One region of the Hydrogenophaga taeniospiralis genome, then DNA from elsewhere that is predicted to be linked to it. Evidence: riboswitches for the same ligand, from Rfam matches in the RefSeq annotation. Region 1 holds a riboswitch; the other holds the start of a gene.
The links. Region 1 has a riboswitch for thiamine pyrophosphate ahead of KIH07_RS12970 (thiamine ABC transporter substrate binding subunit). Riboswitches for the same ligand answer to the same signal wherever they lie in the genome.
Positions count from the first base shown of each region.

Region 1 (3,979 bases):
CGCCAGGGCGTGGCGCCCAGCGTGCGCGCGGCAGCCACGCGCGGCGCGCTCACCTGCTCCAGCGCGTCCACGCCGGCACGCACCACCACGCAGAGGTTGAAAAACAGGTTGCCGTAGAGCAGCAGCCAGGGCGTGTCCACCAGTTCGATGCCGGCCCCGGCCAGCGGCGCGCCAAGCAGGCCACGCGGCCCCCAGAGCGCCAGCACGCCCAGCGCGGCCACCAGCGTGGGCACCACGAAGGGCAGCATCAACAGGCGCAGCACCAGCGAGCGGCCCCGGAACGCCAGCCGCGCCAGCACCCAGGCCACCGGCAGGCCCAGCGCCAGAGCCAGTGCGCAGGTGATCGCCGCCTGGGCCAGGGACCACAACACCCGCCAGCGCAGGAAGTCGTCCTGCCAGACGTCGAGCCAGCGCAGCGGCTCGTCACCCGACCATTCGCCCCCGCCCAGCCCTTCGACCAGCAGCCGCACCACCGGCGCCACCAGCAGCAGCGCCAGAAAGACCAGCGGCAGCGCGGGCAGCAGGTGGCGGGATCTCAATCCATGCATGAATGCACTGAACCCAGGCGCTCGGCCGGAGCACGGGCCCCCACCAGGGGGGAAGCCGCACAGCGGCGCAGGGGGGTCACTTCAACACCACCTTGGTCCAGCGCTGCAGCCAGGCCTTGCCTTTGCTGTTCATGTCGGTGACACCCGGGTTGTCAAACGCGGTGGGTTCGCTCGCGTGTTGCTTCATCACCTCCACGCGCGCGGCCCCAGCTTCGGCCGGGAACATCCACATCGTGGTCTGCAGCGCCTGCTGGGCCGGGGCCGAGCGCAGGAACTCGATGAACTTGCCGGCGGCGTCGCGCGCGGCCGGGTTGCCACCCTTGACCAGCGCCACCCCCTCGACCTGGCGGAACACGCCGCCCTTGAAGAACAGGTTGGTGGTGGGCGAAACGCTGAGTTTTTCCTTGGCGTAGAACACCTCGGCCGCCGGGCTGCTGGCGTAGCTGACGACGATGGGCCGCGTGCCGCCGTTGCGCGTGAACTCGGTGTAGTAGGCCTCGGTCCAGCCCTTGACCACCTTCACGCCGTTGGCGCGCATCTGGCCCCACCAGGTGAACGCCGCCTCTTCGCCCAGGCCGGCGATGGTGGCGAACACGAAGGCCTGGCCGGGGCTGGAGGTGGCCGGGTTCTGCACCACGAGCAGTTTGGCGTAGGCGGGCTTGGCCAGATCGTCGAGCGAGGTCGGCAGCGCCAGGCCCTTTTGAGCGAACCAGGCCTTGTCGATGTTGAGGTTCACGAAACCGTAGTCCACCGGCACCACACCCGAGACCACGCCGGTCTGGTCGGCGCCCTCGGCCATGGCCGCGGCCGAGGCGCGCTGGGCGGCGGGGCCGGTGTAGGCGTCGAGCACCTTCGCGGCCACGGCGCGCGGCAGCAAGGTGTTGTCGATGCCGTAGACCACGTCGGCGATGGGCCGGGCCTTGGTGAGGATCAGCTTGTTGACCATCTCGCCGGCGTCACCGGCCTTGACGATCTGCAGCTTCACGCCCGCGTCTTTCTCGAACTGCGCCAGCAGCTCCTTGGGCAGGTCGAACGAGCTGTGGGTGAGCACACGCAGCGGCACCGCCTGTGCCCAGACCGAGGGCGAAGCGCCCAGCGCCGCGAGGGAAACCGAAACCAGTGCTGCCGAAAAAAAACGCCGTTGCATGGGAAGCCGCCTTGTCAAAAAGAACGCCAGGGAAAGCGTCTGACAGGGACGGCAACGCACACATCGGCGGCCGGCTGCTCACGCTCCCTACGCTGGCACGATCCAGATCAGGTGAGAGGGGTATTTCTCAGCCGTGGCCCGCTGTGCGGTGGGCCCGGCACCCCCGGTGAAGCTGCAAATTGTAGACCCCGCCCTGTGCTTCGCGCAGCCCTGTGTTACCGTGGCCTGGGCCCGCAACCACGGCGGCCCACCCGCGAGATTGCCTCCTCGGCCCCGCATGCCCCTGCCCATGGTTCCCATGGAAGCGCTGTGCCCGTTCGATCAGAACCGTTTCACACCGCCCACCCACCATGAAAAGAACACCGCATGCCCGGCTACGAAGTCCGACACCAGACGGTCACCATCGGCGGCCTGGACTACGCCGTGCGCTCCCTGCTCGACAACCAGCAATACGCTGACCCGCACGGCAGTGCCGAAGACGCGGGCATGGGCGCTTCGGGATGGCCGCTGTTTGGCCAGGTCTGGCCCTCGGCACGTGTGCTGGCGCTGGCCATGCACAGCCACGCCATCGAGGGCAAACGTATCCTGGAGATCGGTGCCGGCCTGGCCCTGGCCAGCCTGGTGATCCACCGCCGCGCGGGCGACGTGACCGTGACCGACTGGCACCCGCTGACCGAGGCCTTCCTGCACGAAAACCTGCTGGCCAACGGCCTGGGCCCGCTGCCCTACCAGCCGGGTAACTGGGCGCTGGACGATGCCAACGGCGCCAGCGGCCTGGGCCGCTTCGACCTCATCATCGGCAGCGACGTGCTCTACGAACGCCAGCAACCGGCCCAGCTCGCGCGCTTCATCGACCAGCACGCCAGCGCGGGCGCTGAAGTCATCATCGTGGACCCGGACCGCGGCAACCGCAGCGCCTTCTGCCGCGAGATGGCGGCGCTGGGTTACGGGCTGAACATGCAGGCCGCCGACCGAACGCTGGAAACCGGCGAAACCTACAAAGGGCGCTTCCTCACGTTCGCGCGCTGAAACCGCGGACAGGTGCCGAGCGCCGGGAGGCTGAGCCACCGGCCCACTGGCGCCCGCCCACAAAAAAGGCCCTGCAAGGGCCTTTTTTGTGGGACCGCCGCGGGGGCGATCGGTACGGGTCAGCCGCCCTTCTTCGAGCGCTTGCCCGGGTTTTTCTTGCTGCGCGTGGCCACGCCACGTTCCAGGCTGACACGTTGGCCACGGCCAGGGGTGGCCAGGGAGACGCCAGCAATGGGCTTGGGACGGGGGGTGGCTTTGCGGTCGGCTTCGGTGACGATTTTGTTGCCCATGTCGGATCCAGACAGAAATTGGTTGAAAACCCCTCTATTAGGCCACAGGCCGCGCGGGCGAGGCCAGCGGCGCCCCGCCCGCGCCAGGGGGCCAACGCCCTGGCGGCCCTCAGCCCGCCACGTCCACCATGTTCCAGGTGAACGCCGAGTCGGTGGACAGGGCCTCGGCGCGGTGCACCGGCATCAGCCAGCCGTTTTGCGGGTTCACCTGGGCCGAGATGTCGATGCGCGGCGCCTGCGCCACCACGCCGCCGAAGATGGTGGCGAACGAGGCGTCGGCGGCGTCGCGCCCGGTGCCGATGCGCACGAAGCCCATGGGGATGGCGGTGCCCGAGGGGTCGAACAGGTACCAGCGGTGGCCGAGGTAGACCTCAACGTAGGCGTGGAAGTCGGTCGGGCCCAGCGCCGGGTCGGCGCCAAAGTCGATCGCGGTGGTGAAACGCGCGGGGATGTTGAGCGCGCGGCACAGGGTGATCATGAGGTGCGCGAAATCGCGGCACACGCCCTTGTGGTCGTTGAGCGTGTCCAGCGCCGAGGTCATGGAGTTGCTGCTGTTCGACTCGAATCTGACCTGGCTCTGCACCCACTGCTTGATGGCCTCCACGCGGCGGTAGCCCTGCGGCAGCTGGCCAAACAGGTTGTTCGCCATGGCGGTCACGCAGTCCGACTGGCAGTAGCGGCTGGGGTAGAGGTAGATCAGCGCCTCGGGGGGCAGCTGGGCCACCGGGGTTTCGAACACCGAGTCGGGCTGTGCCACGTGGTGCGTGATGTCGAGCGTGGCGCGGTAGCGCAGCTGCAGCGGGCCCGGCCCGGCGCTCAGGCGCAGCGTGCGGCTGCGGGTGGCCGGGTCGGTGTGCATGACCAAGGGCACGGGCTGGCTCACCTGGAGCTCTTCCCACACCACCTTCTGCTGGGGCGAATGGGCGGCCTGGACGTTGAAGATGAAGTCGGCGGACGGCGGGTGG
Region 1 covers NZ_JAHBAG010000001.1:2,685,340-2,689,318, reverse strand. The annotation lists gene KIH07_RS12975 (ABC transporter permease) at 1-548, opposite strand, end outside; gene KIH07_RS12970 (thiamine ABC transporter substrate binding subunit) at 625-1,695, opposite strand; TPP riboswitch at 1,762-1,870, opposite strand; gene KIH07_RS12965 (class I SAM-dependent methyltransferase) at 2,062-2,724, shown strand; gene KIH07_RS12960 (hypothetical protein) at 2,844-3,014, opposite strand; gene KIH07_RS12955 (transglutaminase-like domain-containing protein) at 3,124-3,979, opposite strand, start outside.

Region 2 (3,979 bases), 360 kb from region 1:
GGACACACTGGACACCTTGTCCAGTTACGAGCATTGAAGCCACAATCGTGATCGGAAAGACCACCCGGCGCCCGCACGGCTCACGGCTCGGGCGTCAAGTTATGGACGACACGGGGGAATGTGTGCAGAAACCAGCGGCCCAAGCCAAGCCAACGCCCCGATCGCCATCGGGCACAAGAACGCTCGCGACGCCGGCTACCAAAGCGCAAGCGCCTCGCGCGGACCGCCGTGTGCACCGCACGCGCAGGGCCTTGCGCGACGCCCTGTTGGCCCTGCTGCCCGAAGTCGGCTGGGACCACATCGACGTGGCCACGCTCTGCGAACGCGCCGACATCGGACGGTCCACGTTCTACCTTCACTACACCGACAAGACCGCGCTGCTGCGCGGAGCCTTCAGCGACCTGCAGGAACACCTGCTCTCCCATCTGGACACAAGGAGCGAAGCCGCAAGCCCTTTCCCGTTTCTGCCAGGCCTGCTGAACCATGTGCACGAACAGCAAAAGGTGTTCAGGGCCTTGCTCGGCCGCCGTTCCAGCCACGCCGTACAAGCGCACTTCCAGGACCTGCTGGTCTCGTTGTTCAGCCCGCCCAAGCCGCCGCGCGGCAGCAGAAAAGCGCCCCTGGCCAACGCCCGCGCCGACATGCTGGCGGGCAGCCTGTTTCACCTGCTCGTCTGGTGGCTGGGCAGCGCCAGACCCCATTCACCCAGCGAGGTGGAGGCGATGTTCCTGGCGTTTTCCGTATGCGACACGCAGGTGACCTTGCGTTCGGCGTGAGGGCAAGGGGAGGCAGGGCCGTGAACGAGGTCCAGGCGTCGAGCAAGGCCATGTGGTGCCCCGCCCCAGTGGCGGGCTGGCGCGACGCACCGCCTCAAGCGCTCATTGGCCCAGCGACGCCTCGCTGCTGGAGTCGATGCTGGCGATCTCCCGGCCGTTGAACGTGCGCCGGACCACCGTGGTGGACTCGGCCACCTCGGTAATGGCGGGCAGGCCCCGCATGCGAACCGTGGTGGACTGCCGCAGCTTGACCGTGGCCGACAGCCAGGGGAAGCCGGAGGGCTCGATGCTGACCAGTTCCATGTTGTTGTTCACCGATGCATTGGTCGCCCGGAAGGCCGCGCTGGCGTCCTTCAGGTACTCGCACAGTTCCTCCTTGCCGCCCACAAACTGTGACTCTCCCCGAGCGGTCTGCGAACGCAGGTCGACCTTGAGATCGGCCGCATAGGCGTCGCACATCCCATCCTCGCCTCGCAGCATCATCTGGTCCTGCTTCTGCATCCAGCTCATCATGCTCGGCGCAGAAAAGACAAAGCGGCTGTGTCCATAGAACGCAGCCGCCAGCACGCCGAGCCAAAACAGTTTTCTCATGTCCTCTTCCCCTTTTTGAAACCGCCTCAACCCGGGCGGCCGCGCATTGTCGCAGAGCAAAAAGGCGGGCCGCCCACGTGCACGGTCAACGGGGAAACTGGCCCTCGCTGCGAGACGTCATCTCGGCGATCTGCAGCGACCGGACGGTGCGCCGCAAGACGTAGGTGGTTTCACCCACCTCGTTCAGCGTGCGCAGGCCCGGCAGCGTGAAGGTGGTGATTTGCCGCACCTTGACCTTGGCCGTCATCCAGGGGAAATCGGAGCGTTCCAGGCTGACCAGCTCGGTGCGGGTGTCGATGGCCGGCTTGAGCACCCGGACGTGGGCGTTGGAGGCCCGGACGTAATCGCACACATAGTTCTTGCCGCCATCCACCTGCCATTCCCCCTTCGGGTGACCCGCGCGGATGTTCACGTTCACATCAAAAGCGAAGTCGTCACAGACGCCCTCCTTCATCGCGAACACCGCCTGTTCGTGCGCCTCGATCCACCCGAGCGCCCGGCTCTTCGACAGCGCCCACTCGCTGTGTCCATAAAAAACCGCGACCAACCCGCCGAGCCACAACAATCGCTTCATCGTTCCTCCCTCTGGTGATACCGCCTCCGACCCGGGCGGCCGCATATTCTCTTCGACGATCAACGCCGGGGGGCATGCTGGTGGTGCACTGGCAGCCCGATCCGAGCGGAATGTGTATGGGGGAAAAAGCGCCCGTCTGGACCCCCAGGCCACAGATGGAGTCCACCAGGCGCCCAACCCCGCCGCCCACAGGGCATTCCATCCACACACCGGGCCCGCGCCGCTATACTGCGCCTTGCTCCGGGGTGCACGGACCGAAAGGTCCAGCGCTGAGATGGTTGAAAAACCGAACCCGTGAACTTGATCTGGCTAGTACCAGCGAAAGAAGAGCGCAGCCCCCAGGGCCTGCATCCCCGGCCCGTCCCTCGCGCGATGGGTCCGTCCACGCCACCAGTGGGCCCGGGTGCATGTTTTGACGGGCGGTCTCCGGAGCATCCACAGCCCCACACAGGAGACCGCCGCCATGAACGCCCCCGACAAGATTCCCTTCGCCGACCAGTTCGCGCTCAGCCGCGAGCCCTTCCCCGCTTCGCGCAAGATCTACGTGCCCGGCTCGAACGAGAGCATCCGCGTGCCCATGCGCGAGATCGCGCTGAGCAACGGTGAGCAGGTCACGGTGTACGACACCTCCGGCCCCTACAGCGACCCGAGCGCCGCCATCGACGTGCGCACCGGCCTGGCCGATGTGCGCGGCGCCTGGATCGCGGCGCGTGGTGACACCGAGACCTACACCGGCCGCCAGCGCGCCGCGCTGGACGACGGCGTGAAAAACGAAGCGCAGAACAACGGCACCACCATCGAACGCATCGAGGCCCTGCGCGCCGAGGCCGCCGGCCTGCAGCGCACGCCACGCCGCGCGAAGAGCGGCATGAACGTCTCGCAGATGCATTACGCGCGCAAAGGCATCGTCACCCCCGAGATGGAGTACGTGGCCCTGCGCGAAAACGGCAAGCGCGAGTGGATGCGCGAGTACCTGGGCGACCCGGCGCGGGAAGCGCGCCTGCGCGGCAACCCCATGGGCGCGCGCATTCCCGATGTGTTCACGCCCGAGTTCGTGCGCGACGAGGTGGCGCGCGGCCGCGCCATCATCCCGGCCAACATCAACCACCCCGAGGTCGAGCCCATGGCGATCGGGCGCAACTTCGGCGTGAAGATCAACGCCAACATCGGCAATTCGGCCGTGACGTCCAGCATCGAGGAAGAAGTGGACAAGCTGGTGTGGGCGATCCGCTGGGGCGCCGACAACGTGATGGACCTGTCCACCGGCAAGAACATCCACACCACGCGCGACTGGATCGTGCGCAACAGCCCGGTGCCCATCGGCACCGTGCCGATCTACCAGGCGCTGGAAAAAGTGGGCGGCGTGGCCGAAGACCTGACCTGGGCGATCTACCGCGACACGCTGATCGAGCAGGCCGAACAGGGCGTGGACTACTTCACCATCCACGCCGGCGTGCGCCTGGCCTACATCCACCTCACGGCGCAGCGCCGCACCGGCATCGTCTCGCGTGGCGGCTCCATCCTGGCCAAGTGGTGCATCACGCACCACAAGGAGAACTTCCTCTACACGCACTTCGACGAGATCTGCGAAATCATGAAGGCCTACGATGTGAGCTTCTCGCTCGGCGACGGCCTGCGCCCCGGCAGCGGTGCGGATGCGAACGACGAAGCGCAGTTCGCCGAACTCAAGACACTGGGCGAGCTGACCCAGGTGGCCTGGAAGCACGACGTGCAGACCATGATCGAGGGCCCCGGCCACGTGCCCATGCACCTGATCCAGGCCAACATGGACGAGCAGCTGAAGCACTGCCACGAGGCGCCGTTCTACACCCTGGGCCCGCTGACCATCGACATCGCACCCGGCTACGACCACATCGCCTCGGCCGTGGGCGCGGCCATGATCGGCTGGATGGGCACCTCCATGCTCTGCTACGTGACGCCCAAGGAACACCTGGGCCTGCCCGACCGCGACGACGTGAAGCAGGGCATCATTGCCTACAAGATCGCGGCCCACGCGGCCGACATCGCCAAGGGCCAC
Region 2 covers NZ_JAHBAG010000001.1:2,320,604-2,324,582, reverse strand. The annotation lists gene KIH07_RS11125 (TetR/AcrR family transcriptional regulator) at 231-776, shown strand; gene KIH07_RS11120 (hypothetical protein) at 879-1,367, opposite strand; gene KIH07_RS11115 (hypothetical protein) at 1,453-2,004, opposite strand; TPP riboswitch at 2,173-2,285, shown strand; gene thiC (phosphomethylpyrimidine synthase ThiC) at 2,405-3,979, shown strand, end outside.
Region 2: it holds a riboswitch for thiamine pyrophosphate, as region 1 does, so the genes downstream of both, thiC (phosphomethylpyrimidine synthase ThiC) here and KIH07_RS12970 (thiamine ABC transporter substrate binding subunit) in region 1, are expected to answer to the same signal.